3 regions of the Sphingosinicella xenopeptidilytica genome follow, and region 1 is predicted to be linked to each of the others. Evidence: predicted binding sites of a transcription regulator. Region 1 holds the regulator's gene; each other region holds the start of a gene.
What was found. Region 1 encodes LexA, which represses DNA repair genes until DNA is damaged. Its sites were predicted from a motif close to GTTCCNCNCTTGTTCT; they were not measured.

Region 1 (10,386 bases):
TTGGGCGGAAATGCGTACCGCGATCCGCGATACGCCGCCGCCGATCGCGGGCACGATCATTACCGCCACCAATGAGATGTTCGACGCAGCGAGTGCCCGGAAAGCGGAACGCGCGGCACGGATTCCGGGCCGCGTGATCGAAGTGCTGATTCTCTATGCGCTCATGTCGGCGGGCATTGTCGGTTACGTCCTCGGCGGCTCCGGGAGGCGCCACCGCGTCGTCACCACGATCCTGTTCGCACTCCTCACGCTCGCACTGCTGCTGATCCTCGATCTCGACAGGCCGTGGAGCGGTGGCATCACCGTTTCCCAACAACCGATGCTGGACGCCCGCGCCGCGATGCGGTGAGAGCGCAAACGAAAACGGGCGCCCGAAGGCGCCCGTTCGTTTGCGTCGTGGAACCCACCGCTCAGCGGTTGGTGATCTCCACGTAGTCGCGCTGCGTGGCGCCCGTGTAGAGCTGGCGCGGGCGGCCGATCTTCTGCGCGGGGTCTTCGATCATCTCATTCCACTGCGCGACCCAGCCCACGGTGCGGGCGAGCGCGAACAGCACGGTGAACATCGAGGTCGGGAAGCCGATCGCCGAGAGGATGACGCCCGAGTAGAAGTCCACGTTCGGGTAGAGCTTCTTCTCGATGAAATACTCGTCGTTGAGCGCGATGTGCTCCAGCTCGCGGGCGACGTCGAACACCGGATCGGTAACGCCGAGCTTGGCGAGCACCTCGTTCGCGGTCTTCTGCATCACCGTCGCGCGCGGATCGTAGTTCTTGTACACGCGGTGGCCGAAGCCCATCAGGCGGAAGGGGTCGTCCTTGTCCTTGGCGCGCTTGATGTATTCCGGAATCTTGTCGGGCGTGCCAATTTCGCGCAGCATTTCGAGCGCGGCCTCGTTGGCGCCGCCGTGCGCCGGGCCCCACAGGCAGGCGATGCCCGCCGCGATGCAAGCGAACGGATTGGCGCCCGAGGAGCCGGCGAGACGCACCGTGGAGGTCGAGGCGTTCTGCTCGTGGTCGGCATGGAGGATGAAGATCTTGTCCATCGCCTTCTCGATCACCGGATCGACCTCATAGGCTTCCGCCGGCACGCCGAAGGTCATGCGCAGGAAGTTGCCTGTGTAGGAGAGGCTGTTGTCCGGGTAGAGGAACGGCTGACCCACAGAATATTTGTACGCCATCGCTGCGATCGTTGGCATCTTGGCGATCAGGCGGTGGCTGGCGATGCGGCGCTGCACCGGATCGTCGATGTCGGTCGAGTCGTGGTAAAAGGCCGAAAGCGCGCCGACGACGCCGCACATGATCGCCATCGGGTGCGCATCGCGCCGGAAGCCGCGATAGAACATCGCGAGCTGTTCGTGGATCATCGTGTGGCGCGTGATCGTGCGCACGAACTCGTCGTACTCGTTCGGGTTCGGCAGCTCGCCGCGCATCAGTAGGTAAGCGACCTCCATGAAGCTCGATTTCTCGGCGAGCTGGTCGATCGGATAGCCGCGGTGCAGCAGCACACCTTCGTCGCCGTCGATGTAAGTGATCTTCGATTCGCACGAGGCGGTGGAGGTAAAGCCGGGATCATAGGTGAAGGCGCCGGTGTTGCCGTAGAGCTTGCGAATGTCGACGACATCCGGCCCGACCGAGCCCGAAAGCACCGGGTAGTCGCTGGCCTTGCCGCCCAGATCCAGCTTCGCAGTCGTGTTGCTCATGGCTCGCTCACCCTTCCGTTTCGTTGGCGGTCTAGGCCGTCTTCCCAACCTGATCGTCTATCCTGCCGAGGCTTTCTTCGCGCCCCATCACTTCCAGAACCTCAAATATACCCGGCGACGTTGTGGTTCCCGTTAACGCCGCGCGCAGGGGCTGAGCGAGCTTGCCGAGCCCGATATCCTCGCGCACGGCATAGTCCCGCACGGCGTCCTCGATGGCTGCGGTCGTCCATTCGCCGACGCTGGCGATAACCTCCCGCAGTGCAGCAAGGCGCCCTCTGCCGGCGCTGTCTAGCAACCCTTCGGCCTTTTCGTCGAGTGTTATTGGGCGCTGCCGAAACAGAAATGCGCTGGAGGCGGCCAACTCGTTCAAATCTTTCGCTCTTGGCTTCAGATGCGGCATTGTGCGGAGCAGCAAGTCTTGCTCTTCCACGGACAGGTCGCGGGCCAGCGTGGCCGCGATCCGGCCTTCGATCAGCCCCACCAGGCGGGCATCGTCGGCGATGCGCAGGTAGTGGCCATTGACGTTCTCGAGCTTCTTGAAGTCGAGTCGTGCCGGATTGCGCCCGATGCCTTCGAGTGTGAAAACGGCCGCGGCTTCCTCGCGCGTGAAGAACTCCTGGTCGCCGTGGCCCCAGCCGAGCCGCAGCAGGTAGTTTTCCAGCGCCTCGGGGAGGAAACCCATGTCGCGGTAAGCGTCGACGCCGAGCGCGCCGTGCCGCTTGGAAAGTTTAGCGCCGTCCGCGCCATGGATCAGCGGCACGTGCGCATAGCTCGGCTCCGCCCAGCCGAGCGCGCGGATCAATGCGAGCTGGCGGAAGGCGTTGTTCAAATGGTCGTCGCCGCGGATCACGTGCGTGATGCCCATGTCGTGGTCGTCGACCACCACGGCGAGCATGTACGTCGGCGTCCCGTCCGAACGCAGCAGCACGAAATCGTCGAGTTCGGCGTTCTTCACCGTCACTGCGCCCTGCACGGCGTCTTGAAGCGTGACCTCACCCTCCTGCGGCGCTTTCAAGCGGATCACGTAGGGCGCACCTACGGGCGCCTCGGCGGGATCGCGGTCGCGCCAGCGCCCATCGTACCGCATCGGGCGCTTCTCGGCGCGCGCTGTCTCGCGCATCTGCTCCAGCTCTTCGGGCGTCGCGAAGCACTTGTAGGCGCCGCCCGTCTCCAGCAGTCCGCGCGCGACCTCCGCGTGCCGCGCCTCGCGTTCGGACTGGTAGACGATCTCGCCGTCCCAATCGAGGTTCAGCCACGACAGCCCGTCGATGATCGCGTCGATCGCTTCCTTCGTGGAGCGCGCTTTGTCGGTGTCTTCGATGCGCAGCTTGAAGGTGCCGCCGGTCGCTTTCGCATACAGCAGGTTGAACAGCGCGGTGCGTGCGCCGCCGATGTGGAGGAAGCCGGTCGGGCTCGGTGCGAAGCGGGTGACGACCGGGGTTTTGGCGCTTGCGCCCATGGAAATCCTGTCCGAAACTGAAAGAAGTCGGGGGGCTCTAACATAACGCTGCCAGCCGTTCAAACCGGGCCGCTCGAGGCCGGAGCACTGCCCCTTGCGCATTGCACGCGCCTGCACGAAGCCGCAGAAATCTGGCTTGCGGAGGAGCGTCACCAGCTCGTGCTGTTCGTACCTGTCGCGCTCGGGCTCGGCATCGCGGCATGGTTCGCGCTGCCGACACCGCGTGAATGGGTCGCGGCCATGCTGCTCGGCGGCGCGCTTGCCGCGTTCGGCCTGCTGGCAAACGGGCTTCCGCGCATCGCGCTTGCCGCAGTCGGCCTGCTTTTTGCGCTGGGTGTCGGCACGGCATGGCTGCGTGCCGAGCAGGTACGCGCGCCGGTGATCGAGCGGTCATGGCGTGCACTCACGATCGAGGCGACGGTCGACGCCGTCGAACCGCGCCCAGCCGAGAGCCGCACGCGCCTGCGTCTTTCGAACATCTCCGGCCTGCCGCCGGGCCTCATCGCGCGTGTCGGTATCCGAGGTAATGCACCGGAGGGCGTCGTACCCGGCACGCGGGTCGCGCTGCGCGCATCGCTGTCGCCGCCGCTGGGGCCGAATATTCCCGGCGGCTACCATTTCGCGCGCCGCGCGTGGTTCGATGGCATCGGCGCGGTCGGCTACGCACTCTCTGACGTCACGGTCGTTGCGCCAGCACCTTCGCGTCCCGGTTTCATCCGACGCTTCGAGGCGTTCCGCAGCGCGCTCACGAAGCGCCTGCAGGACGGCGTCGGCGGCAGGGAAGGCGGGCTTGCGGCCGCGCTCGTCACCGGCGATCGTGGCGGTATACCCGATGACGTTACCGAGGCGATGCGCGACAGCGGCCTCGCGCACCTCATCTCGATCTCGGGCCTGCACATCGCTGTCGTGGTGGGCGGCGTGCTGTGGGGCACGCGCCGCCTGCTCGCGCAGAGCGAACGCCTCGCGCTCGGCACAGACATCAAGCTGATCGCCGCGCTCGCCGCCGCCGCCGCAGGCATCGGTTACACGCTGATCGCGGGCGCGGAGGTGCCGACTGTGCGCTCGTGCATTGCCGTGCTCATCGTGCTCGTCGGGCTCGCGCTGGGGCGGGAAGCGATCTCGCTGCGCCTCGTCGCCGCGGGCGCGTTCTTCATCCTGCTCGTACGCCCCGATTTCCTGCTCGGCCCAAGCTTCCAGCTCAGCTTTGCCGCCGTCACCGCGATCGTCGCGCTTTATGAATCGCCGCTCGCGCGACGCTTCAATGCGGGAAAGGAGGCGGGCCGCACAGCACGCATGTGGCACGGCATTCTCGCGCTCCTTGCCACCGGTATCGCCGCCGAGTTCGCGCTCGCGCCCATCGCCTTCTTCCATTTCAATCAAATGGGGCTCTATGGCGTCGCCGCGAACCTCGTGGCGATTCCCTACACCAGCTTCGTGATCCTGCCGCTGCTCGGCCTGTCGGTGTTTCTCGGCGCGGTCGGGCTCGCCGCGCCCATAGATTGGCTGCTCGGCCATGCGCTCCACCTCCTCATCCGCATCGCGGAGATCACAGGGGCAATGCCCGGCGCCGTCTCCCGGCTCCCCGCCGCGCCAGACTGGGCATTCGCCGTGTTGATGCTCGGCGGCGTCTGGTTCTGCCTCTGGCAGACGCGCCGTCGGTGGCTCGCGCTGTTACCGCTTGCGATCGGCACTGTGGGCATGGCGACGGCGCAGCCGCCCGACCTCATCGTCGACGGGGAGGGCAAGCACCTCGCCGTGATACGGGATGGAAAGGTCGCGCTCCTGCGCACACGCGCCGGAGATTACGTGCGCTCGATGTGGGCGGACGCGGCGGGAGAAGCCGCGAGCAGCAATCTCGAAACACTGCCGGACGCGCGCTGCACGACCGATGCCTGCACCGCCCGTGTCATGGCGGGCGACCGTGCATGGACGCTGCTCGCCACGCGTTCCGGCCTTCTCATCGATCGCGCCGCATTCGAACCCGCCTGTGCCGCCGCCGACATCGTCGTCAGCGACCGCCGCCTGCCATATTGGTGTGCGCCGCGCTGGCTGAAGCTCGACCGCGCAAAGCTCGCAGAAACCGGCGCGCTGTCGATCTGGCTCGAAGGGCCGCGTATCCGCAGTGTCGCCGCGGAGGACGGTGCGCATCCCTGGGCGCGGCACAGCCTGGCGCCGGAAAGCAGGAGCATGTTGCGCCACGTGCCAATATAGGATACCCCCCTATGGTATGGCACATCTTCAGGAAACCGAACGCAAGGATCGCCTTGTTGCCCGTATCCGCCGCATCGCCGGTCAGGTCGCTGCAATCGAGCGGGCGATCACCAGCGAAGCGCCGTGCAGCGAAACGCTGCATCTCGCCGCCGCCGTACGCGGCGCCGTGGCTGGGCTCATGGATGAACTCGTTGAGGATCACCTGCGCGCGCACGTCGCCGCGCCGGGGCTGAGCGATGCCGAACGCACGGCGGGGGCGGACGAACTCGCCACAGTGCTCAAACGGCACATGCGCTGAGCAGGAGGCGGAATTGAACGGTTTTCACGGTGCGGCCGATGGCAGCCATTCCCATGATTTTCTGGGCGCGGGCCATGACGCGAACGCGCGGCGAACGCGCTGGGTGGTGCTGCTGACGGCACTGATGATGGTCGGCGAGATCATCGCCGGCTATGCGACGGGTTCGATGGCGCTGCTCGCGGACGGGTTCCACATGGCGACGCACGCAGGCGCGCTCGGCATCGCCGCCGTTGCCTATGCGTACGCGCGACGCAATGTCGGTAATCCCCGCTATTCGTTCGGCACCGGCAAGGTCGGCGACCTCGCGGGCTTCGCCTCGGCACTGGTGCTGGGGGTGATCGCGCTCGGCATCGCAGTCGAGTCTGCGCTCCGGCTCGCCAGCCCGGTCACGGTCGCGTTCGGGGATGCGACACTCGTTGCCGTCATCGGTCTTGCCGTCAACCTCGTCAGTGCGGCGCTGCTGTCGGGTGGCCACCATCATGGACACGGGCATGGCCATGACCATGACCATGACCATCATCATGATCATCACGGCCATCACCACGACGATAACAATCTGCGCGCCGCCTATCTGCACGTGCTTGCCGATGCGCTGACGTCGGTGCTTGCAATCGCTGCGCTGCTTGCGGGCCGATACGGCGGCTGGGTCTGGCTCGATCCGGCCATGGGCATCGTGGGCGCCATCGTCATCGCGCGCTGGTCATGGTCGTTGATGCGCGACACCTCAGCGGTGCTGCTCGATGCCGCCGATCCGCATCTCGTCGCGGAAATCCGCGAATGCGTGGAAACGGGGGATGCCCGCATCCGCGATCTTCACGTCTGGCAGGTCGGCCCCGGTGTTCACGCCGCGATCGTTTCCGTAACTGGCATCCCGGCCGAAACCGCCCGCGAGCGCCTGCACCCGGTGCACGAACTCGCGCACCTCACGGTCGAGGCGCGGTAAACCTCAGTTGTATCGGCGCAGCAGCCCTACGAGTTTGCCCTGCACGCGTACGCGGTTCGGCGCATAGCGCTGCGCGGTGTAGGCGCTGTTCGCGGGGTCGAGGCGGATTTCGCCCTTGTCGCGGCGGAGGTACTTGAGCGTCGCCTCGTCTTCATCGACCAGCGCCACGACGATCTCGCCGTCGCGTGCCGTGTCGCATTTCTGGACGAGCGCATAATCGCCGTCGAGGATGCCCGCCTCGATCATGGAGTCGCCGGAAACCTCCAGCGCGAAATGATCGCCCGCACCGCCGAGGAGCGCGGCGGGCACGGAAAGCGTACGATCGCTTTGCAGCGCTTCGATCGGCATACCCGCGGCGATTTTTCCATGCAGCGGAAGCTCGATGACGTCATCGTTCGCCGCCGCGATGATCGGCGTCTGCCGGGCAGGGGCCTTCGCCGTCGTGCCGGTTTCGGGGAGGCGCAGCACTTCGAGTGCGCGTGCGCGGTTCGCCAGGCGTCGGATGAACTGCCGCTCCTCGAGCGCGTTCACCAGCCGGTGCACGCCGGACTTCGACTTGAGGTCGAGCGCTTCCTTCATTTCCTCGAATGAGGGTGAGACACCGCCGGCCTGCAGCCGATCGTTGATGAACATCAGCAGTTCGTGTTGCTTGCGTGTCAGCATGTCCGGTCCGCCCTTCCGTGTTTCGCGACTCGTTCCACAAGATGTTCCGCTTTTCGTGAACGAATGGAGAACATTTAGGGGGTGACGAAAATCCTGTCAAGCGCGAGCACGGGAACATCAGCCCCTGCTGCCGTTGCGGGAGCGCCCACGGGGCGGATGATGAGCGCGTTCGCACCGGCGAGCACGCCCAGCATGGAGGAATCCTGCGCATCGAACGCGCGCACGCCGTCCGCCGTCAGCCGCGCGCGCAGGTGATCGCGGCGGTTGCCGTTCGCGGGCAGGGGGGCGAGCAGCCGCGCCGTAATCGTCGGGTCGGTGTTCGTGCGTCCCGCCATGCGCGCGAGCATCGGCAGCGCGAACAGCACGGCGCAGACGAGGGCGGAGACCGGGTTTCCCGGCAGCCCGAGCACGCGCGCACGCCCAAGCGACCCGGCGATCAGCGGCTTGCCCGGCTTGATCGCGACTTTCCAGAAATCGAGCGCCGCGCCAGCGTCTTGCAGAGCCGCCTGCACCAGATCGTGGTCGCCGACCGAGGCGCCGCCAATGGTGACGACGAGGTCGGCATCGCTTGCGGCCTTCAGCCCCTTGCCGATGGCGTCAAGATTGTCGGGGAAGATGCCGAGGTCGCAGGCTTCCGCGCCCGCGGCGCGAAACAACGCCGCAAGCATCACGCCGTTCGAGCTGACGATCTGGTCCGCTTGCGGTGTCTCGCCGGGCGGCACCAACTCGTCTCCTGTGGCGATGACCGCGACGCGCGGGCGCCGTACCGCAAGGCTGCCGTGCCCGGATGCGGCGGCAAGACCGAGATGCTGCGGGCTAAGCCGCGTTCCCGCCGCGATCAGCCGTTCGCCCGCGCTGAAATCCTTGCCCGCCTTGCGGACGTGCGCGCCCGTGTGTGGCGGGCCTTCGCCCGTCAGTGTCAGCAGATCGCCTTCGCGGCACACCTCTTCCTGCACGATCACCGTGTCGGCGCCTTCGGGCAAGGGCGCGCCCGTGAAGATCCGGGCTGTTTCGCCCGCGCGAACCTTTCCGGCAAAGCCACGGCCTGCCGCGCTTTCACCGACGACACGCCAAGGTCCCGGCATATCGGCCCAGCGGACTGCGTAGCCGTCCATCGCGGAGGCCGGGAAGGGCGGCTGCGTCAACCGCGCGGCGAGGTCTCCGGCAAGCGTCAGGCTCGCAGCCTCGGCGAGCGGAAGGTCTACGGGAGGAACCGGCCCGCAGGCCGCGAGCAGCCGCGCTAGCGCTTCCTCGTAGCTCAGCATCCGCTGGGGGCGATCCAGTCGCCAGACTTGCCGCCGGTCTTCTTCAGCAGGCGCACGCCCGAGATGACCATCGCCTTGTCCACGGCTTTCACCATGTCGTAGATCGTCAGCAGCGCAACGGAAGCCGCTGTCATCGCTTCCATTTCAACGCCCGTGCCCCACGTCGTCGAGGCTGTCGCCTCCACGCGCACACCGTCGTCCTCCAGCCCAAAATCCACAGCGACGCTGGTGAGCGGCAGCGGGTGGCAGAGCGGAATGAGGTCGGCGGTCTTTTTCGCGGCCGTTATGCCCGCGATGCGCGCCACGGCGAGCACGTCGCCCTTCGCCGCGCTGGCGTCGCGGACGGCCGTGAGCGCCTCGGCGGACATGGTGATGCGGCCTTCGGCGATCGCTGTGCGCGCCGTCACCGCCTTGCCCGAGATATCGACCATGCGGGCCTTGCCGGCCTCGTCGAGGTGAGTGAGCGCCATGAATCAGCCCTCCAGCAGCCGCTTCGTCGCAGCGGTGACGTCATCCTGCGCCATCAGCGATTCCCCGACAAGGAAGCTGTTGATCCCGAAGCCCGCCAGCCGGTTGAGGTCCGCACGCGTCCGCAGCCCGCTTTCGCCGACAAGCGTATAGTCCGCCGGCACACCGCCTGCGAGCGCGGCCGATGTCTCAATATCGACATGCAATGTCTTGAGATTGCGATTGTTCACGCCCAGAAGCCGGGATTTCAGGTGCGCGAGCGCCGTGTTCTGCTCATCCGCATCATGCACCTCGACAAGAACATCCATCCCCCAGCCGAACGCCGTGGCCTCCAGTTCCTGCGCCAGCCCGATATCGATCGCCGCCACGATGATGAGGATCGCATCCGCCCCGATCGCCCGCGCTTCCACGACCTGATAGGGATCGACCATGAAGTCCTTGCGCAGCACCGGCAACGGCACGGCGCCGCGCGCCGCGATCAGCTTGTCATCACTGCCCTGGAACCAGTGCTCCTCGGTGAGCACCGAGAGGCACGAAGCCCCGCCCGCGCGGTAGGCGCGCGCCAGCGCCGGCGGGTCGAAGTCCGCGCGGATCAGGCCCTTGCTCGGCGATGCTTTCTTGATCTCGGCGATCAGGCCGAAGCGGCCCTCCTGTTTCGCCGTATCGAGCGCCGCCTTGAAGCCGCGCGGGGCATCCGCGATGCGCGCCGCCGCCTCGATCTCCCCGATCGGCCGCGCACTTTTCCGCGCCGCGATGACACCGCGCTTGTGGTCGCAGATTTCCGCCAGCACGTCGCTCATCGAAAGGCCTTCCAGCGTTCGAGCAGCGCCCGTGCGCGCCCGTCGTCGAGCGCCGCCGCCGCCATCGCCGCACCAGCGGCCCAATCCTCCGCCTTGCCCGCGACGATCAGAGCGCCCGCGGCGTTCAGGCAGACGATGTCGCGGTAGCCGCCACGTTCGCCTTCCAGAAGTCGCAGCATCGCCGACGCGTTCTCCTCGGGCGTACCGCCCCGGATCGCTTGCGGTTCGTGCCGCGCGAGTCCCGCTGTTTCGGGCGACACCTCTTCGGTTTCGAGGCGCCCCGCGATCAGGCGCGTGCAGGCCGTCGGGCCGGTGACGGTCAGTTCGTCGAGCCCGTCGCTGCCGTGCACCACCATGGCCGCGTCGGCGCCAAGCCTCTGCAGCGCCCCGGCGATGGAGAGGAGCCATTGCTCCCCCGGCACGCCGACGAGTTGCCGCTTCACCCCCGCAGGGTTCGCGAGCGGCCCGATCATGTTGAAGATCGTCCGCCGTCCGATTGCACGCCGCACGCCCGCGACGCGCGCCATCACCGGATGGTGTTTCGCGGCGAACAGAAAGCCGATGCCGATCTCGGCGAGCGAT
Region 2 (10,386 bases), on a different contig from region 1:
GCGCAGGCGCTGCGCTATCAGGTCTTCTTCCGCGATTTGGGTGCGGTGCCGAGCGGCGCTGCCATAGACCTCGACGTCGATCCCTACGACCGGTTTTGCGATCATCTGCTGGTGGAAGAGACGGGCACGGAGGGCGCGCGCGTCGTCGGCACATACCGGCTGCTCCGCCAGAGCGTCGCGCATCGCCACGGCGGCTTTTACAGCGCTTCGGAATACGACCTCGCCCCGCTCGAGGCGCACGCGGCGCGGCATGGCGGCGAGCTTCTGGAACTCGGCCGCTCGTGCGTGGCGCCGGAGTATCGCGACACGGCGACGATCCAGCTCCTGTGGCGCGGCATCGGCGACTATCTGATGCAGCGGAGCATCGGCCACATGTTCGGCTGCGCGAGCTTCCCCGGCACCGATCCCGACGCGCACGCAACTGCGCTCGCCTATCTCCACCACAACCACCTCGCGCCGCAGGACCGGCGCGTGAGCGCGCACGCGCGGCACTTCACCGACATGGCGCGGGTTTCCATCGGCGGCTACGATCCCAAGGCGGCATGGCGCGCGCTGCCGCCGCTCATCAAGGGCTACCTGCGCGTCGGCGCGATGGTGGGCAGCGGCGCCTTCATCGACCGGCAGTTCAACACGGTGGACGTGTTCATGATGATGCCGGTGGACGCCATCGCGGCGCGATACGCGAAGCGCTTCGGCGCGGCGGCGTGACGCGCGTTCCGCCCGGAACCAAACTCGGCTACTGATCGCTTTTCCATCGGCAACGTGTTTGCCGGGAAGGAAGGAAGCGGATGGCCGATACGCCGGTTTTGCTCTCGGGCGGCAATCCCCAGATCGCCAAGGGCTATGGGGATGCGCCGGTGCAGGCCTATATCGCGGCAATGCCGGGCTGGAAGCGCGACGTCGGACACCGCCTCGACACGCTCATCGAAAAAACCGTTCCCGGCGTCCGCAAGGCGGTGAAATGGAACTCGCCGTTCTACGGCGTCGAGGAAGGCAGCTGGTTCCTCAACCTTCATTGCTTCGACAAATACATCAAGGTCGCGTTCTTCCGCGGGACGTCGCTGCGCCCGGTTCCGCCGGTCACATCCAAAAGCCAGGACACGCGCTATTTCCACATCCACGAGAACGACACGCTCGACGAAGCGCAGTTCGCGGTATGGGTAAAGCAGGCGAGCGCATTGCCCGGTGAACGCATGTGAGCGCCCACCAACCCTAATGGAAATCCCGCGAGCCGGGGAGGATGCGCACGTTGCGCGGATGCCCCCGGCTGCGCCGCACGGGCATGGCGGCGGCTTCGGAGAGGCGGGCGAGTTCTTCGCTGCGATCGATGACCTTCGACGCCATCAGGTGGACGACGCCCTCGCGGCTTTTCTGCACTTCACCTTCGATCACCATCACGCGCGCGGACATGACGGCGCGGCGATAGGGCTCGAACAGGCGCGCCCACAGCAGCGCGTTGGTGATGCCAGTTTCGTCCTCCAGCGTGATGAAGATCGCGTTGCCCTTGCCGGGGCGCTGGCGGATCAGCACCACGCCCGCCGTGCGCACGCGCGCGCCGTTTCGCGCCGCCGCGGTTTCGGCGCAGGTGAGGACGCCCTCGGCGCGGAATACATCGCGCAGGAACTGCATCGGGTGCGCCTTCAGCGACAGGCGCGTCACCTGATAATCGGTGGCGACATGCTCGGAGAGCGGCATCGCGGGGAGCGCCGGATCGGGCTCGTCACCGAGTTCGCGCGCACCGGCGGCGGCAAACAAGGGCAATTCATCCTGCGGCATCCGCCGCGCTTCCCACAGGGCGGCGCGGCGATCGATGCCGATGGAGCGGAACGCATCGGCATCGGCGAGCAGTTTCAAGGCACGCTGCGGCAATGCGGCACGACGGGCGAGCGTTTCCACCGACACGAAGGGGCCGCCCCCGCGCTCCGCCATCATGGCGGTCGCCCAAGCCTCGCGGAAACCGTCGATCTGGCGGAGGCCGAGGCGAAGCGCGAGGCTGCCGTCCGTGCGGGCTTCGAGGCCGCTGTCCCAATCACTCGCGTTGATATCGGCAGCGCGGACCGCGACGCCGTGTTCGCGCGCATCGCGGACGAGCTGGGCGGGCGCGTAGAACCCCATCGGCTGTGAATTGAGGAGCGCGCAGGTGAACACCGCCGGGTGATGGCATTTGATCCACGCCGAGACGTAGACGAGCTTCGCGAAGGATTGGGCATGGCTTTCGGGAAAACCATAGCTGCCGAAACCCTCGATCTGCTTGAAACAGCGTTCGGCGAAGTCCTGCGTGTAGCCGCGTGACGTCATGCCGCCGATCATCTTTTCGCGGAAATGATGGATGGTGCCGACGTTGCGGAATGTCGCCATCGCGCGGCGCAGACCGTTCGCCTCGTCGGACGTGAAATCGGCGGCGACGATGGCGAGCTTCATCGCCTGCTCCTGAAACAGCGGCACGCCGAAGGTCTTTTCGAGCACGTCTTTCAGCTCATCGGGATCGTGTGGCGGCGCGGGCGAAGGCAGGTCGATCCTCTCCTCGCCGTTTCGCCGCCGCAGATAGGGATGCACCATGTCGCCCTCGATCGGACCGGGGCGGACGATCGCGACCTGGATGACCAGATCGTAGAATTTTCGGGGCCTGAGACGCGGCAGCATGTTGATCTGCGCGCGGCTTTCCACCTGGAACACACCGATGCTGTCGCCCTTGCAGAGCATGTCGTAGGTGGCGGAATCTTCACCCGGAATCGTATCGAGCTTCCAGTCGCCGAGACCGTGTACGCGCATCAGATCGAAACTCTTGCGGATGCAGGTGAGCATCCCGAGCGCGAGAACATCGACCTTCATCAGGCCGAGCGCATCGATATCGTCCTTGTCCCATTCGATGAAGGTGCGGTCCTCCATCGCGGCGTTGTGGATCGGCACCATCTCGTCGAGGCGGCCTTCGGTGAGCACGTAGCCGCCGACATGCTGCGAGAGATGGCGCGGGAATTCGAGGAGCTGGCCGACGAGATCGCGGAGCCGCGCGATCTCCGGGTTGTCGCCATCGAACCCTGCCTCTTCGTAGCGGCGGTCTTCCATGCTGCCGTAGCTGCCCCAGACGCTGGACGAGAGCCGCGCCGTCACATCCTCGCTGATGCCGAGCGCCTTGCCGACCTCACGCAGCGCACTGCGCGCACGGTAGTGGATGACGGTAGCGGTGATTGCAGCCCGGTGGTGACCGTAACGTTTGTAAACGTACTGCATCACCTCTTCGCGCCGTTCGTGCTCGAAATCGACGTCGATGTCGGGCGGTTCGCCGCGTTCCTCCGAAAGGAAGCGCGAGAAGAGCAGGTTTTCCTTCACCGGATCGACTGCAGTGACGCCGAGCAGAAAACAGACGAGCGAATTCGCCGCAGAGCCGCGGCCCTGACAGAGGATCGGCGGCTTCTGCGAGCGCGCGAAGTTCACGATGTCGTGAACGGTGAGGAAGTAATAGGCGTAATTGCGTTTGCGGATGAGACCGAATTCCTCATCAAGGATCGCCTGCATCTTGGGCGAGATCCCATCCGGATGCTTCGCGTGCGCGGCCGTCATCACCAGATGCTCGAGCCAGTCCTGCGGGGTCCAGCCTTCGGGGACGGGTTCGTGCGGGTATTCGTATTTCAGTTCTTCGAGCGAAAACCGGATGCGCTCCAGAAGCCGCACGCTTTCCGCGACCGCCTCCGGGCAATCGCGGAACAGGCGCGCCATTTCGGCGGGCGGCTTCAGATGGCGCTCGGCATTGGCAGCGAGGCGGCGACCGGCGGCGTGGATGGTCGTTTTCTCGCGGATGCAGGTGAGGATGTCGTGCAGCGGACGCGCGGCGGGGGTGGCGTAGAGCGCATCGTTGGTGGCGAGGAGCGGCACGCCGGTGCGCGCTGCGAGCGCCATCAATCGGGCGAGATGGCGGCGGTCGCTTCCTGCGCGCGGCATCGCGGCGCCGAGCCAGACATTGCCGGGCGACGCGGTTTCGATCTGGCGGAGTGCGAGCTCGTGCGTGTCGTCCGCCATCACGATGAAGAGCAGATCCTCGCGATGATCGAGGAGATCGCGCAGGGTGAGGATGCAATCGCCCTTCTCAGCGCGGCGGTTGCCGAGCGTCAGCAGGCGCGTGAGGCGCCCCCAGCCATGGCGGGTTTCGGGATAGGCAACGATGTCGGGTGTGCCGTCCGCGAAGACGAGGCGCGCGCCGACCGCGAGCCTGAACGGCGTTTCCGCACCGGCATCTTTCAGTGACGCCCACGCGCGCACCACCCCGGCGACGCTGTTGCGATCCGCGATGCCGATGCCGGCATGTCCGAGCGATATCGCCGCCGCCACCATCTCCGCCGGGTGCGAGGCGCCGCGCAGGAAGGAGTAGTTGGTCGCGGCGACCAGCTCGGCAAAAGCTGCGCTCATGCGAACAGGCCGTGCAGATACCAGCGCGGGTTCGTCTCTTCGCGGCCATAGAGGCCGTGACGGAAGATCCACAGGCGGCGGCCGCTTTCGTCTTCGACACGGTAGTAATCGCGCGTGAGGCCGGGCCTGCGCCACCATTCGGCTGCAATGCGCTCCGGCCCTTCGGCGCGCACGATGGTGAGGACCGCGCCGCCAAGCCGAAAGCGCCGGGGCGGCCCATCGGGCACATCCGCGACGACATTCGAAAGCGGACGGGGCGGGTGAATGAGTGCGAGCGGACGCAAGGGGGGCTCGCCCGAAGACGGAACTGGCCAATCTCCGGAAGGGCTGCCGGAGCGGAGCCGGGCGGCACGTTCCGGGATGTGGCTCTCCCGCGGATGAAAGCGCAGCAAACGCTCCGGCCCCAGCCGCGCGGCGAGGCGATCGACGAGCGCATCAAGCGCAGGGCCGGGCGGCGGCGCACGGTCGAGATCGGGCTGGCCGGGAGAAAGCGCCTCCGTGACCGGCACGGCGAGGCATACGGCATCGAAACCGAAGCCGGGGTCGAGCGGGTCTTCGAGGCGCGCGAGGCTGTGCGTGAACAGCGTGACGACCGGCGTGGGATGGCGGACGGGGGTGCTGGTCTGGACGGAGACCGTCTGTTCCTTGCCGTCGGCGCGGAAGAACACCGCCTCGAAACGGCGCCCGCCCTCCCCGCGCGCCTCCAGCATCCGGCACGCCTCAGCGAGCAGATCGGCAAGCACGCCGAGCACATAATCGGTGCGTGCGACCGGCTCCGCGAAGCGGCGCTCGACCTCGACCGGCGGCAGCACGCGGCGCGGCACGAAAGGGCTTTCCGCATCGCCGACCATGCGGCGCACCGCCGTCGCCGCCTGCGCCCCGAAACGCGTGGCGAGCCCAGCGAGCGGACGGCAGGCGATATCCCCCACGGTATGGAGCCCGGCGCGACGTAGCGCCGTCTCGCGCTCCTCCCCCAGACGCAGCGCCGCAACCGGAAGCGCCGCGACGGACGCCGCCCCGAACTGCGCGAGCGCCCGCGCCGCATCGGGCGTGTCCGCGAAGGCGGTGCGCACGGTAAAGCCGTGACGCCTGAGCCGCAGGCGCGCAGCGCGCACCAGGCCGTCCTCCCCACCGAAGAGATGCGCGGCGCCAGCGATATCGAGGATGAGCGTGTCCGGCAGATCCGGCGCCACCATCGGTGTGTAGCGGATGCAGATGTCCGCGAGCCGTTCGAGCAGGCGCCGGTCGGCTTCCGGATCGTGGTCCGCAACCAGAAGCGCCGACACGCGCGCACGCGCATCGGCGAGCGGCAGGCCGGGGAGGAGCCCGAGCGCTTCGGCATGACGATCCGTGGCGGCGAGGCGCAGCGCGCCCTTCACCGGCTCGGCGATGACGAGCGGGCGTTCAGGCGACCCTGTGCGCCCGGCGCGCGCCAGCCGCTCCGCGGGGAGCCACGGGAACCACAGCGCCAGATAGCGGCGCTTCACGAAAGACACGTGCGTCACGATCCCACTCCACGCGCCAGCCGGAGCCGGCGGGACCGGCGCGGCGGCGCAGCAATTCCACAGCGAACACCGGATGACCCGGCGCATCCGCCGCCAGTGCCCGAGACGGTGCCGCCTCAATGCGCCAGCGGGTTTCCGCCGCGCTCGGCGCGGGCTCGGCATCGAGCCGCAGCAGAAACAGCGGCACACCCGACGCTTCGGCCGCGAGCGTGAGCCTGCGCGTGCCGGTGAGCCCGAACAGGCGCGTACGGCCCACGCTTTCCGCGATCACAGCGCCGAGGGCGACGACGCGCAGTGCATCCACCGCTGCCGACAGCAGCGCCGCCTCATCCGGCGCCTGCGCGACGATGCACGCAGCCGGATCGATGCCGAGCTCCGCGAGCCCCGGCCCGTAAAGCGGCGCCCGGCGCGCGGCCGCATCCGTCCGCAGCCAGACGACCGGTGCCGCTGCCGCCGCCGAAAACGCCATCAGCGCCGCGAACCCAGCGGCCGCGCCACTGCCACCATCTCCGAACACTTCATGCAGCCGACCGCGCACCACGCCAGCCGCATCGAGGCCCGCATGTCCTGTAACGATGCCCGCACCCCGGCCGTGCGCGCCCCGACCTTCCATCTCGGCAACGATGCCGCGCAGATCGGCGAGAGAGGTCGGCGAATCGGACATATTGTTCTCTATTTGTTCTAGTATCGCTTCCCGTCACCGAGAGAGTCAAGGCCACGTGCGTCAGCGCGGATCGGCGGGATCGTATCCGAAATGGATTATAGTAAATCTCTTTTTAATCATCGCGACTTAACCGCTGCAGGGTGACATTTTCGTCCGTCTGATGAGAGGATCAGAATAACAATGAGAGTCATGAAATCTGCTGCCCTGTCGCGCAAGGCCACCCTGTATTCGGGTGCTGCGCTCGCCCTACTGGCCGCTTCGCCCGCACTCGCCGCGTCGCTGGTGCTGACCGGCGACTACATCCAGATCGGCATCAACGACAACGGCACACTCGGCTATTCGGGAAACACCTCGCCGGGCATTCTTTATGACGGCACGGGCACGGGCACGTTCAATCCCGCCTACGATTATCTGACGCCGGGTTCGCCCTTTGAAGGCTTCGTCGTCAGCGGCACGGGCGGTTCGGCCTTCACGCTCATCAACAACAACGACGGCATATTCGACATCACCGGCGGTACGCTCACCGACTACAGCGGCGTCGCCTTCAACGGTGCGACCTATGAGCAGCGCGCGGTATGGACGGGAACGGCCGGCGGCCTGTTCACGATCACCAACGACTATTATTTCGACGAGGACGAACAGCAGCTGAAGATCCGTACCACGATCACTGCTCTCAGCGACCTCACGGACATCACCTTCTCGCGCCAGCTCGATCCCGATGCGGTCGCAGCGCCGGGAGATTCGAGCGCCACCAACAACTTCCGTGGGACCGGATCGGTTTCCGCGAACGACCTCGTCTATGCCGAGGCGCTGGTTTCGAAGTACGTGATCGGCCTCTACACCAACAGCAGTTACACGCACAATTCGGCCGTTACCTGGTGGACGACGGATACCGCGTCCTATCTCAGCGGTACGGACGTCGGCGACGGCGACAATACCATCGGTCTCGGGTTCGACCTCGGCGACCTTTTGACCGGCGGCACGATCACCTTCGATTATTCCTACATCTTCGGCACCGACATCAGTTCCGCGATCAGCCAGAACATCACCGGCACCAGCACGACGACCGACCTCGTCAACGGCGACGTCAATCCCGTGCTCGATGGCGGCACGCTGCTCGTGGATGCGCCGGGAAGCTACAGCGCAAATCTCAGCATCACCGACAATGACGGCACGATCGACACCGACGGCAACAACGCCGCCTTCACGGGTGTCATCTCCGGTTCGGGCGGGCTCACCAAGGATGGCGCGGGGACGCTCGTTCTCACGGGCGCCAATACCTATTCGGGCGGCACCACGGTCAGCGAGGGCACGCTCGTCGGCACCACGACAAGCCTGCAGGGCGACATCGTGAACAACGCCGCGCTTGTCTTCGATCAGGCGACGAACGGCACGTTTGCCGACGACATCTCCGGCTCGGGCAGCCTTACCAAGGATGGCACCGGAACGCTCACGCTGACCGGCGCGAACAGCTATGCCGGCGGCACCACCATCACGGGCGGGACGCTCGTCGGCAGCACCGCGAGCCTGCAAGGCGGCATCGTGAACAACGCCGCGCTCGTCTTCGACCAAGCGACGAACGGTACGTTCGCAGGCGTTATTTCAGGGAACGGCGCTCTCACCAAATCGGGTGCGGGCACGCTGAACCTGACAGGAACCAGCACCTTCAGCGGTACGACAACGGTCGGCGCCGGCCGCCTTGCGGTCAACGGCTCCCTCGCCGCGTCCGACGTTGACGTGCGGAACGGGGCCAGCATCGGCGGCAACGGCACCGTCGGCGGGCTCATCGTGCGCACCGGCGCGACCGCAGCGCCGGGCAATTCGATCGGCGAGCTGACTTCGGCGACCTTTGTGATCTTCGAAGCCGGCTCCACCTACGAGGTGGAAGTCGATGCCGCCGGCAATACCGACCTGATCGTGGCCACCAGCACGGCGACGATCGAGGGCGGCACCATCGCGGTGCTGGCGGAAGACGGCGACTACCTGCCGCAGACGCACTATGAGATCGTGACGGCAGGCGCCGGCGTGACCGGCACGTTCGAGGACGTGACGAGCAACCTCGCCTTCCTGACGCCGACGCTGAGCTATGGCCCGAACGCCGTCACGCTCACGCTCACGCGCAACGACATCACGTTTGCGGCAGCGGGCACGACGCCGAACCAGATCGCCACGGGCAGCGCCATCGACAGCGCGTTCAGCCCCGCAAGCGCCGTTTACACCGCGCTTGTCGGCGCCTCGACGGCCGAAGCCGGTCGCGGCCTCGATGCCTTCTCGGGCGAAATCCACGCATCGAGCCTTTCGATCGCATCCGAAGGCGCGGCGCAGCTTCGCCGCTCGCTGCTCGGCCGTTCGCAGGGTGCTGCGGCGACCACCGAAGGCCGCAATATCGTGCTGTGGTCCGAAGCCGGCGGTAACTGGATCAACCGCGACGGCAACGGCAACGCGGCCGATGTGAACAGCTCCGGCTATTCACTGCTGCTCGGCATCGAAGCCAATGTCGGCGACACCGTGAAGATCGGTATCGCGGGCGGCACGACGGAAGCGGACGTGACACTGAGCGCGCGCGGATCGAAGGCGGAGACGCAAAGCCTCTACGGCGCGGTCTACGGCAGCGCCGCCTTCGGCGCGCTGACGCTGCGCGCCGGCGCCAGCTATGCCGACCTCGACACCGATACGACGCGCAACGTCGACTTCCGCAGCTTCAGCGAGGAGCTGACGGCGAGCTACGGCGGATCGGCCGTGCAGCTGTTCGGCGAGATCGGCTACACGCTGCCGCTCGGCAAGGGTTCGGTGGAGCCGTTTGCAGGCATCAACGGCTTGTGGCTGAAGGACAAGGACTTCGCCGAAACCGGCGGCACCGCCGCGCTTGAAGGCGATGGACGCCGCCGCAGCTACAGCTGGTCCTCGCTCGGTCTACGCGCAACGATCGGCGGCGCGCAGGCGCCCGTCGTCGGCCGCGTGCAGATCGGCTGGGAACATGCGCTCGGCGATGTCGACGTGACTTCGGATCTGCAGTTCGCCGCAGGCGGCACCGCCTTCCGCATCGAAGGCACGCCGCTTTCAAAGGACAGCGTGCAGGCCGAAGCGGGCCTCGACTGGCGCGCGGCCCCGGGCCTCACGCTCAGCACGCGCTACACCGGTAACCTCGGCGATCACGGCCAGGACCACGGCGTCCGCGCGACAGTCGCCATCAAGCTCTGACGAAACGCAAGGGGAGGCCGACGACACACGTCGGCCTCCCCTTATCTTTTTCCGTCAGCGCCCCGTGCGGCGGTGCCAGAGGAGCCAGGAGTAGAAGACGGGCGGGAGCGTGCTGACGAGGAGCGCGCCTATGACCAGCGCGCCACGTACCTCGGGGGTGAGCGGAAGCAGCCCCGCGAGAAGCAGCGCCAGGCCGCCTGCCATCGTGGTCCACGCGCCGAAGCGATGCGTGGCGATCCAGTTGTCCGTATCAAGGAGCGCCCAAGGCGTGCGGATGCCCACGAAGAAGCCGGGGCGCGATTTCGGCAGGACGTTTCCAACGTAAATCAGCAGCAGGCCCACACCCACGAGCGGCAGCATGATCGGTATAGTCCAGCCGAACGCCGGGGCGGCGACCAGAAGCTCCACCATGATCATGATGCCCAGAATGCCGATCCACCCCGCGCGATAAAGCGCGGCGCTGCCTTCCATGCGATTCTGCAGAGGTTCGAGGCGCGGCAGGACGGCAAAGACCAGCGACAGCACGGCGCACAGCACCACCGGCGCGAACAGCGCGAACGCCGCATCGCCATGCCGATCCGCCTCTCCGGCGAGGTTCCAGTGCATGGGAAG
Region 3 (10,386 bases), on a different contig from region 1:
GCAAGGAAACCGCCCTTCTCGGCACGAAGCGCGCGATACTCCGGCAGATAACGCCCCGCCTGACGCATGAACCACACCGGCGGCACAGCCTGCCGTTCACCGTTCAGCACTGCGAGCAAGGACCGGAACCCCATATCTCTTCTCTTATAAATATATAGAAATGGATTTGGATGATTGTTGGGCTGGGGATAACGGGGTTTCCTGTGAAGTCCACAGGCAAGCATGACGCAGCCCGGTGACGCATCGCACGGGTTTGCTTCGCAGGGCACGACTTATCCACCGGATTCACAGGAAGCGTTTTGGATTGTCCACCTGGGGATGATCTGCCGCTACCGACCGGTGGGACGATGAACGACCACGCGCTTGCCGGTTATCCGCTGAGTCCTTAATCGAGTCGTCCGGGGGCTTATCCACAACCGCGCGGCAGGAGGCGACACATGCGGCTGCACTTGCATCTCGTTTCCGATTCGACCGGCGAAACGCTTGAATCTGTTGCAAAAGCTGGTCTCGCGCAGTTCGAGGACGTCGAGACGATCAAGCACTTCTGGCCGCTCGTCCGCTCGAAGGGCCACCTCGACCGCGTGCTGATGGATATCGCGAGCCGCCCCGGCCTCGTGCTGTTCACGCTCGTCAATGCCGATATGCGCAGTCACCTCGAGGCGCGGTGCCGCGCGATGGGGCTGCCGGCCGTCGGCGTGCTCGATCCGGTGATTGAAGGCCTGCAGGCAGTACTGGGCCAGCGCGCCGCCGCGCGGCCGGGCCGCCAGCACCAGATGGACGAGGCGTATTTCCGCCGCGTCGCCGCCATCGACTACACGATGAACCACGACGATGGGCAGGGCGCGGACAATTGGGAAGAGGCCGATATCCTGCTGATCGGCGTCTCGCGCACCTCGAAGACGCCGACCTCGATCTATCTCGCGAACCGCGGCTACAAGACCGCGAACCTGCCGCTGGTGCCGACGAGCCGCCCGCCCGAGCAGCTTTTCCGCCTGTCGAAGCCGATGGTCGTCGGCCTCACCACCAACCCCGACCGGCTCGTGCAGGTGCGCCGCAACCGGCTGCTCAGCCTCGCGCAGGCGCCCGAGACGGCGTACGTGGATATGGACGAAGTGACCAAGGAGGTCGCGGCGGCGCGGCGGCTTTGCGCCGACAACAGCTGGCCGGTGATCGACGTGTCGCGCCGTTCGATCGAGGAATCGGCGGCGGCAATCATCAACCTCTACAATGAACGCGCCGAGGCGCGCGCCAACGGCTCGGCGGCATGACGTCACTCGTTCTCGCGTCGACGAGCGCGTCACGGCAGGCGATGCTGACGGCGGCGGGCGTGCCGTTCGAGGCGCTGGCGCCGATGGTCGACGAGGCCGAGCTCAAGCGCGCGCTTGCCGCCGAGGGCACCGACCCGCGCGGGATAGCGGATGCGCTTGCCGAAGCGAAGGCGGTGAAAATCTCGCGCAAACTGCCGGGCGCGCTGGTGCTCGGCAGTGACTCGGTCGTCGCGCTCGATGACGGCACGATGATCGACAAGGCGCCCGACCGGGAAACCCTCACGGGTCAGCTACGGATGCTTCGAGGCCGAACGCATCGGCTGGTGTCCGCAGCCGTGGTGGCGGAGAACGGAACGCCGGTGTGGCGTTTCGTCGGCGTGGCGAAGCTCACGATGCGCGACTTTTCGGATGCGTTCCTCGATACCTATCTCGATGCCTGCGGCGACGTGCTGCTCGGTTCGGTAGGCGGCTATCATATCGAGGGACGCGGCGCGCAGCTCTTCGCGCGTGTCGACGGCGACCAGTTCACCATTCGCGGCCTGCCGCTCCTCGCCGTGCTCGACTATCTCAGAACCCGCAGTGTGATGCCGATATGACCCTGCCCTATGCCGAGGTGATCGGCGATCCGATCAGCCATTCCAAGTCGCCCACCATCCACAAATTCTGGCTGGACCGGCTCGGCATCGCCGCCGACTATCGCCGTGCGCATGTGAAGCCCGAAGACCTCGCGGCCTATATCGAAAGCCGCCGCGATGACCCGGACTGGCGCGGCTGCAACGTCACGATTCCCCACAAGATCGCGGTAATGGACCATGTCGCCGATCCGGGCGGCGTCCGCGAAAGCATCGGTGCGATGAACACGATTGCGCGTGCCGGGAACGGCACATTGTTCGGCACGAACACCGATGCGGGCGGGTTCTTCGCACCTATTGCGGGCCTCGATCTCGAAGGCCGGCCGGTTGCTGTTGTCGGCGCGGGCGGCGGCGCGCGGGCTGTATTATTCGCCTTGTCGAAAGCGAATGTCGGCCCGGTGACGGTGCTGAACCGCAGCCCGCTGAAAGCGATGGGACTGCTCGCCGCGTTCGGCCTCAAGGGGTCGGCGAAGCCGCTCGATGCCCCGCTTCCCGAAGCGGCGCTGCTGGTGAACGCGAGTGCGCTCGGCATGGCCGGACAGCCGCCGCTCGATCTCGACCTCTCGCCGCTCCCCGACGACGCGGTCGTCTACGACATCGTCTACGCCCCGCTTGAAACCGGACTTCTGAAAGCAGCGGCGGCTCAGGGCCTCGAAACCGTGGACGGACTGGAAATGCTGATCGGCCAGGCCGCGATCGCCTTTTCGCTGTTCTTCGGAGCGCCGCCGCCCGAAGGCTGCGAGGACGAACTGAAGGCCCTGCTCACGCAATGATCATCCTCGGTCTCACCGGTTCGATCGGCATGGGCAAGTCGACCGTCGCGGCGATGCTGCGGCGCGCGGGCGTTCCCGTATTCGATGCGGATGCCGAGGTGCACCGGCTGCAGGGCCCCGGCGGCGCGGCGCTCGCGCCGATCGAGGCGGCGTTCCCGGGCACGACCGGCCCCAAGGGCGTCGACCGCCCGAAACTCGGTGCCGCCGTATTCGGCAACACCGAAGCCCGCCGCCGCCTCGAAAAAATCGTGCATCCCTTGGTGCGTCAGGCGCAGCAGGCGTTTCTGGCCGAGGCGCGGCAAAACCGCGCGGCGCTCGTCGCGCTCGATATTCCCCTCCTTTTCGAAGGCGGCGGTCATGCGCATGTCGACGCGACCATTGTGGTGTCCGCGCCCGCGCACGTGCAGCGCCGCCGCGTGCTCGCGCGGCCGGGCATGAGCCATGAAAAGTTCGCGGCGATCCTCGCCACCCAGATGCGCGACCGGGAAAAGCGCCGCCGCGCCGATTTCGTGATCGACACGGGGCAGAGCCTGCGCGAAACGCGCGCCGAAATCCGTCATCTCGTCTCTTGTCTCCGGCGTCATGGAGTCCGATATTGCAAGTCATGCGTGAGGTCATCTTCGACACCGAGACGACGGGTCTCGACCCGTCGGACGGGCATCGCATCTGCGAGATCGGCTGCGTCGAACTCGTCGGCCGCATCGAAACGGGCCGCACGTTCCACGCGTACATAAACCCGTGCCGCCCGATGCCCGCCGAGGCCGAGGCGGTGCACGGACTTTCCGACAGGTTCCTCGCCGACAAGCCGGCGTTCGCGGCGATTGCTGCCGAATTCGTGGCATTCATCGGCGATGCGCGGCTCATCGCGCATAACGCCGAGTTCGACCGTCGCTTCATCAACTGGGAACTGCGCAACTGCGGCCACGATCAGATACCGATCGAGCGCGTGGGCGATACGCTCGTCATGGCGCGCAAGAAGTTCCCCGGCGCCAAGCATTCGCTCGATGCGCTCTGCACGCGGTTCAGCATCGATCTCACCGCGCGCGACAAGCACGGCGCGCTGCTCGATGCGCAGCTGCTTTCGCGCGTTTATGTCGAACTCATGGGCGGCCGGCAGATCGGCATGTCGCTTGGTCAGGCCGCCGCGCACGAGGAAACGGTTGCGATCCGCGTCGAACGCAGCTACGTGGCGCCCCGCCCGCACGCCGCGACGCCTGAAGAGCTGGCGCGGCACGCTGCCTTCCTCAAGCTGCTGAAAAATCCGCTGTGGGAGCAGTCGGGCACGGGTTGAGTTTTCGTGTTGGGGTTGGATGCGCCGAGAGGGGCATCTGAGAAGAGTTTACCGCCATCGCCCGGCAAACCGGCGGGCGAGGCCAAGAAGAAAGGATGGGCCGAAATGGATATCCGCGTTTCCGGTCAGCAGATCGACGTCGGTGCTTCGCTCACGACGCATATCGAAACCGCGCTGGGCGCGATGGTGCAGAAGTATGGCGTGCGCGCCACCGGCGCGAACGTCACGCTGAAGCCCGGTCCGCACGACGCCGGCTTCGTCTGCGATATCCTGATGCAGCTGACGCAGGGCCTTGTGCTGAAGGCGTCGGATCGGTCGACGCACACGGCGCAGCTCGGCTTCGACGGCGCGGCCGAAAAAATCGACAAGCAGATCCGCCGCTACAAGCGCCGGCTTGAGGATCACCACCGGCTGAACGGCGTGAAGGACATTGCCTTCGACGCCGAATACCGCGTGCTGCGCGCCGCCGACGAGGAGGTGGAAGAGGCCGGCGAGAGCGCCGACAACCCGCTCATCGTCGCCGAGACCCGCGTCGACATTCCCGATGCGAGCGTCTCCGACGCCGTGATGATGCTCGACCTTCGGCACACCGGTGCGCTGATGTTCCGCAACAGCCGGACGGGCGCCTACAACATGGTGTACCGCCGCGAGGATGGGCACATCGGCTGGGTCGAACCGCCCGCCGCCTGAGCGGCGGCGCGTTAACGGCCCTTCCAGACGGTTTGGGGTATAAGCTCAGCCATGTTCGATCTCGTCACACCGCGAACGGTCCACACAGGACTCCGTGCCGGCAGCAAGAAGGCCCTGCTCCAGCAGCTTGCCGCGCTTGCCGCGCCCGTCGTGAGCGTGCCCGAGGCGCGGATCATGGAGGTGCTGCTCGAACGCGAACGACTCGGCTCCACCGGGCTCGGCGGCGGCGTTGCGGTGCCGCACGCGCGGCTTCCCGAACTCAAGACCGTGCAGGGCCTGTTCGCGAAGCTCGATCCGCCGATCGATTTCGATGCGATCGACCGCCAGCCCGTCGATCTCGTCTTCATGCTGCTCGCGCCCGAGGATGCCGGCGCCGATCATCTGAAGGCGCTGGCGCAGATCAGCCGCATGTTCCGGGATCGCCGCCTCGTCGACAAGCTGCGCGGCACAAACAATAGTGATGCTCTTTACGCGCTTTTAAGCGGAGTCGGGCATAGCGAAGCAGCATGAGCATCGAAGTCACCCAGGCTGAAGGCAAAGCGGCGCGTCTCGCGGGCCGCCGTCAGGTCGTGTTCAAGGGCGAAATTCGCCTGATCGACCGGCAGTATGGATGCATCGTGCGCGATATCTCCACGAGCGGCGCGCGCATCGCCTGCAAGCAGATGCTGGCAAAGGGTACCGCGCTTCACCTGTTTCTCCCCAAATACGGCACGTTTCCGTGCCTTGTCGCGTGGGCGGATCAGGGGCTGATGGGTCTCGTCTTCGTTGATGGCGATTCGGGCGGGCTGCAGCGGCTGGGTGATAAGGCGCGGATGCTCGGGTTGCTCGATGCCAAGCCCGATCAGCCCGGACACGCCGCCGCCGCCAGCGCCTGATTGGCGCAGGTGCGAATCAAGACAGACATATGGGTCGGCGCGCTTCGCCGCCGGGTCGAGGCTGCGGGCGGCTTCGCCACCATCATTGCCAAGGGCGAGCCTGATTCGGGCGCCGTTCTGCTCCTCCTGCGCGAATCTTCGGGCACGATAACGGCGCTTTCCCGCGTGAATATGGGAGACGGCAAGGTCTCGTGGCAGCCGATCTTCGAGAATCGCGAAGAGCGCGATCCCACTGCACAAGAAGCGCTCGAAAAGCGCAGGAAATTCGATCCCGATCTGTGGATCGTCGAACTGGATATCGAGAATCCAGGGCGTTTTGTCGACAAAGATTAACAATTTCTTGACTCTCGACTGTTCGAGAGGCAATCCGCACCGCGAAATGATTATGCACCAAGCCTTCTGGGCCGGTGCTGATGTTGAACTCCCGGCGCTGGCGGCCTGATTTTCGGCCCCGTTTGCCCCCTTGGGCAGCCCCGGACAACGAGCGGACCCTTCCATGTCGAAATCCATACGGGGCATCAGCCTCGTCGCGTTCTGCGCGGCGATGATCGCGATGGTATGGCCGAGTGCGGCCCCGGTAGCGGGCGATCATATCGTCAGCAACCTCGAACCCGGCGCGATCGTGCTCAACGTGCCGGCTGCCGCTCAACAGGGCCTTCCGTTCTCGCCGATCCCCATCGAAAACGAACTCGATATCGATCAGACCCCACGCGTTGGCCTCTCCATCTCCGATGAACCCGCACCCGCAATCGATCTTGCCGCGCTCGTCGGCGATGTCGCCGATATGCCCCGCAGCGAACTCGATGACGACATGCGCTGTCTTGCGAGCGCGATCTACTACGAGGCGCGGGGCGAATCGCTCGAAGGCCAGCTTGCCGTCGCGCAGGTCATCTTGAACCGTGCGGAGAATGATCGCTGGCCCGATGATATCTGCGCCGTCGTCTACCAGAGCGGGCAGTTTTCCTTCACCTTCGATGGCAAACCCGATGTTCCCACCGTGAAGGGCGCGGCATGGAAGCGCGCCGAAGCGATCGCGATTATTGCGGTCGGCGAAGGCTGGCAGGACGTGACCGATAAGGCGACGTTCTTCCACGCAACCTACGTGAAGCCGGGCTGGCGCCGCGTGAAGGAACAGACGCGGCGCATCGGCGGACATATCTTCTACCGCTAGGACTGATCGACATTCAGCCCTGACGGTCTGCAAATGGCGGCTTTCTGAGCTTCCGGTGCTCACGCACCTTTAGTGCGCTGCGCTCCGGGTCACAGAAATCCACCATTTTCGCCACGTCATCTTCTGAATGTCGATCAGTCCGAGGCCACTTTCGTTCCCGTCCTGTTCTGCTAGAGTGCGGCGGATGAGTCCCGCTGCACTCTCCGCCGAATCGCCGATGGTGGCGTGCGACGTCGTGCGGGGGGTCACGCGCATGTTCCATCATCTCGGCCTTGCCGCGCTCGCCGAAGTGCCGCTGCGCAACGGCCGCCGTGCTGACGTCTATGCGATCGACGCCAAGGGCGAGATCGTGATCTGCGAGGTGAAGGTGTCGCTCGCCGATCTGCGCGGCGACATGAAGTGGCCCGATTATCTCGATTTCTGCGACCGTTTCTTCTGGGCGGTGCCGCCGCACATTCCGGCGGCGATTCTCGATGAGCCCGCGTTCCGGCCGGAGATCAGCGGCGTGATCGTCGCAGACCGCTTCGATGCGGCGATCCTGCGCATGGCACCGACAAGCCCGCTGCCCGCTGCAAGGCGACGTACCGAAATCCTGCGCTTCGGCCGCCTCGCGGCAAGCCGTTTCCAGCGGGCCGAAGACCCGTTTTTCGGCGAGCTTTCTTAACGCGGCGAGCGTTTCGACAGGATACGCTGCAGCGTCCGCCGGTGCATCTTCAGACGCCGCGCAGTTTCCGAAACGTTGCGGTCGCACAGCTCGTAGACGCGCTGGATATGCTCCCACTTCACGCGGTCGGCGGACATCGGCTCCTCGGGCGGCGCGGGCTTTGCTTCGCCGGGGGCGAGCAGCGCGTTCAGAATCGCGTCCGGGTCGGCGGGCTTGGGCAAATAATCGACCGCACCCGCCTTCACCGCGGCGACGGCGGTGGCGAGGTTGCCATAGCCCGTGAGCATCACGATGCGGATGCCGGGCCGGAGCGCGCGCAGCTCCCCGACAAGATCGAGCCCGTTGCCGTCACCAAGCCGCATGTCGAGCACCGCGTAAGCCGGTTTCAGCTCGGCAGCGATCCCGCGCGCCTCTGCGACGCTGGAGGCGGCCGCGACGGTATAGCCGCGACGCTCGAGCGTCAGGCCAAGCCGCTGGCGAAAGGCGTTGTCATCGTCGACGAGCAGCAGCGTACGATCAGCAGAGGGCGAAGCGCCGGTTTCGGTTTCGGTGGTCATGCCTGTCCTTCCGTTCCTGCCGCGATATAGGCGATCGGCCAGACGATTTCGACTACCGCACCGCCCCCTGCGGCATTTCGGAACGTCAGCGCGCCGCCGGTGCGTTCGATCAGCGTCGTGGCGATGAAGATGCCGAGCCCGGTGCCGCCGCGCGCCGAGCGCGATGGGCCGAGATAGGGCTCGCCGAGATGCGGCAGGAGTTCGGTCGGAAAACCCGCGCCGTCGTCGGTGATCTGCAGCGTCACGTTTTCAGCGTCGGTAATGGCCGCGATCCGCACCTCGCGTACCGCATGGCGAACGGCATTGTCGACGAGGTTGACGAGTCCGTGCAGCAGCTCGGGCGTGCGCGCCACGACTGTGGCGGGGGCATCGACATGCACGCGCTTGCCGCTCGCCTCGAAGGGCTGCGCCACCTCGTGCAGCAGCACGCGCAGCGGCACGTGCGGGAACGGCGCATCCACTTCGGCGCGGCGGGCGAGATCGGTCATGATCTCGCGGCAACGCTTGGCCTCCCGGTCGAGCAGCGCGACGTCCTCTCCGAAATCGGGATCGCCTTCGAGTGTCTCGGCGAGATCGCGCGCGACGAGACTGATCGTGCCGAGCGGTCCGCCGAGTTCATGCGCCGACGCCGCGGCGAGCGCGCCGAGCGCCGACATCTTCGTCTCACGCTCCAGCACCGCCTGCGTGATGACGAGCGCCTGCTGCCAGCGCCGCGCGTCGAGCGAGACGCGGAGCACATAGATGGCGAGGAAGACGACGGTGAAACCGAGCGCGACGAGGCTGGCGAGCACGTAGATCGGCGGCAGCACTGGCGGTGGCCCCGCCCACGGCAGCGGCAGCGACCACTGCCAGAGCACGCCGAGGATCGCCATCGCGATCAGGATCAGCGCGACCGTGGCGCGCGCGCTGAGCAGCGTCGCGGAAATCGTCACTGGTGCGACGAGCAGCACACTGAACGGATTGGCGAGCCCGCCCGTCAGATAGAGAAGAACGCCGAGTTGCAGGAGGTCGAACGCGAGGTGCAGCAGCGCCTCGACACCGACAAGACGTGCGGTCGGCGCGTAGAGCGTCGAAAGCCCGATGTTGAGCAGCGCGGAAGCGAGGATCGCTGCACCCGCCGCCGCAAGCGGCACCTGGAAGCCGAGCAGCAGGTGCACGACGAGGAAGGCGATCGACTGGCCGGCGATCGCCATCCAGCGGATCGTGACGAGCGTGCGGACACGGACACCGGCGGTGCCGAGCGCCGTCGGCAGCGGCGCCTGCTGGAGTGATTGCGGCTGCGGCACGCCGCGGCCCGTCAGTTGCCCGGGTTCGGCAGCGGCAGCACGGTCGTCGGCTTCGCCTCGTCGGCCTTCGCCTTGTTGTCGTTGTCCTTGAACATGCGCACGATCGCGGCGGCGCGGCGGTCGCGCTCGGCATACTCGCGCGCGGACATGCCGGCGACATGGTCGGCAAGATCGGGGTTCGCGCCCGCGTTCAGCAGCTCGCGTACGACCATGGCGTTCCTCTGCTGCACGGCAACGACGAGCGGGCTCTCGCCCCGGCCGTTCGCCGCGTTCACATCGGCCTTGCGGCGCACGAGCGTCTGGATGCCGTCGATGAAGCCGAGCTGCGATGCGACATGGAGCGGTGTGTTACCGTCCTTGTCGCGCACGTTCACGCTGGCGCCGTTCGCGATCAGGAAGTTCATCCATGGCACGTCGCGGCGCTTCGTCACCATGTGCAGCGCCATCTCGCCGGTATCGTTGTCGCGCATGTCGATCAGCGTCGATCCGGGCTGGTCGATCAGCGACTTCACCTTCAGCACGTCGCCGTCCTTCACCGCCTTGAAGAAGTTGTAGCGATCCGAGAATTGCGCGGCGGCGGGCGCGGCGAGCGACAGCGCGGCGAACGTCATGAGAAGGGCGGCAAGATTACGCAGGCTGGGCATGTGGCGCGGATCCGATTTGTCCCCGGGGGCAAAGCTGGTCTATAGGCCGGACAAGCTGAATATGAAACAACCGCGTCGCCTCTCCTTTCTTCGCATCGCGCTGCTGCTCGCGGCCGCCGTCGCGTTTGTCGCGGCGTTCATCTGGCTCGCCGCGCCGAAGCCGGCTGCACGGGGTATGGAGGAGCCGCCGCTCGCCGGTGCGCCCATCGGCGGCGACTTCGCGCTCACCGACCAGAACGGCAAGCGCGTTACGAACGACAGCCTGAAGGGCAACTACCGCCTCGTCTATTTCGGCTACAGCTTCTGCCCGGACGTGTGCCCGGTGGACGTGCAGCGCATGGCGCAGGGCCTGAAGGCGTTCGAGGCGGCGGACCCCGCCGCCGGTGCGCGCGTGCAGCCGGTGTTCATCACCGTCGATCCGGCGCGCGACACATCCGCCGTGCTCAAGGATTTCGTGGCGGCATTCCACCCGCGCCTGACCGGCCTCACGGGAACGCAGGCGGAGATCGATACGGCAAAGCGCGCCTACCGCGTC

Region 2: the regulator LexA is predicted to act here: its motif matches at 6,577-6,592, upstream of ACFQ00_RS00980 (ImuA family protein).
Region 3: the regulator LexA is predicted to act here: its motif matches at 6,854-6,869, upstream of ACFQ00_RS01310 (MmcB family DNA repair protein).

What each region holds. Positions count from the first base shown of each region.
Region 1 covers NZ_JBHTIK010000015.1:101,369-111,754, forward strand. The annotation lists gene ACFQ00_RS17255 (bestrophin-like domain) at 1-349, shown strand, start outside; gene ACFQ00_RS17260 (citrate synthase) at 411-1,697, opposite strand; gene gltX (glutamate--tRNA ligase) at 1,729-3,162, opposite strand; gene ACFQ00_RS17270 (ComEC/Rec2 family competence protein) at 3,316-5,367, shown strand; gene ACFQ00_RS17275 (metal/formaldehyde-sensitive transcriptional repressor) at 5,384-5,665, shown strand; gene dmeF (CDF family Co(II)/Ni(II) efflux transporter DmeF) at 5,679-6,608, shown strand; gene lexA (transcriptional repressor LexA) at 6,612-7,271, opposite strand; gene ACFQ00_RS17290 (molybdopterin molybdotransferase MoeA) at 7,346-8,536, opposite strand; gene moaC (cyclic pyranopterin monophosphate synthase MoaC) at 8,530-9,006, opposite strand; gene trpC (indole-3-glycerol phosphate synthase TrpC) at 9,010-9,804, opposite strand; gene trpD (anthranilate phosphoribosyltransferase) at 9,801-10,386, opposite strand, start outside.
Region 2 covers NZ_JBHTIK010000001.1:179,064-189,449, forward strand. The annotation lists gene ACFQ00_RS00960 (GNAT family N-acetyltransferase) at 1-708, shown strand, start outside; gene ACFQ00_RS00965 (DUF1801 domain-containing protein) at 789-1,199, shown strand; gene ACFQ00_RS00970 (error-prone DNA polymerase) at 1,213-4,404, opposite strand; gene ACFQ00_RS00975 (Y-family DNA polymerase) at 4,401-5,909, opposite strand; gene ACFQ00_RS00980 (ImuA family protein) at 5,809-6,573, opposite strand; gene ACFQ00_RS00985 (autotransporter outer membrane beta-barrel domain-containing protein) at 6,763-9,774, shown strand; gene ACFQ00_RS00990 (SdpI family protein) at 9,829-10,386, opposite strand, start outside.
Region 3 covers NZ_JBHTIK010000001.1:245,641-256,026, reverse strand. The annotation lists gene hemE (uroporphyrinogen decarboxylase) at 1-134, opposite strand, end outside; gene ACFQ00_RS01360 (pyruvate, water dikinase regulatory protein) at 438-1,268, shown strand; gene ACFQ00_RS01355 (Maf family protein) at 1,265-1,864, shown strand; gene ACFQ00_RS01350 (shikimate dehydrogenase family protein) at 1,861-2,673, shown strand; partial or broken gene coaE (dephospho-CoA kinase) at 2,670-3,248, shown strand; gene dnaQ (DNA polymerase III subunit epsilon) at 3,278-3,964, shown strand; gene hpf (ribosome hibernation-promoting factor, HPF/YfiA family) at 4,070-4,654, shown strand; gene ptsN (PTS IIA-like nitrogen regulatory protein PtsN) at 4,706-5,164, shown strand; gene ACFQ00_RS01325 (PilZ domain-containing protein) at 5,161-5,529, shown strand; gene ACFQ00_RS01320 (DUF1491 family protein) at 5,539-5,862, shown strand; gene ACFQ00_RS01315 (cell wall hydrolase) at 6,026-6,700, shown strand; gene ACFQ00_RS01310 (MmcB family DNA repair protein) at 6,885-7,364, shown strand; gene ACFQ00_RS01305 (ActR/PrrA/RegA family redox response regulator transcription factor) at 7,361-7,921, opposite strand; gene ACFQ00_RS01300 (ActS/PrrB/RegB family redox-sensitive histidine kinase) at 7,918-9,207, opposite strand; gene ACFQ00_RS01295 (ankyrin repeat domain-containing protein) at 9,219-9,851, opposite strand; gene ACFQ00_RS01290 (SCO family protein) at 9,913-10,386, shown strand, end outside.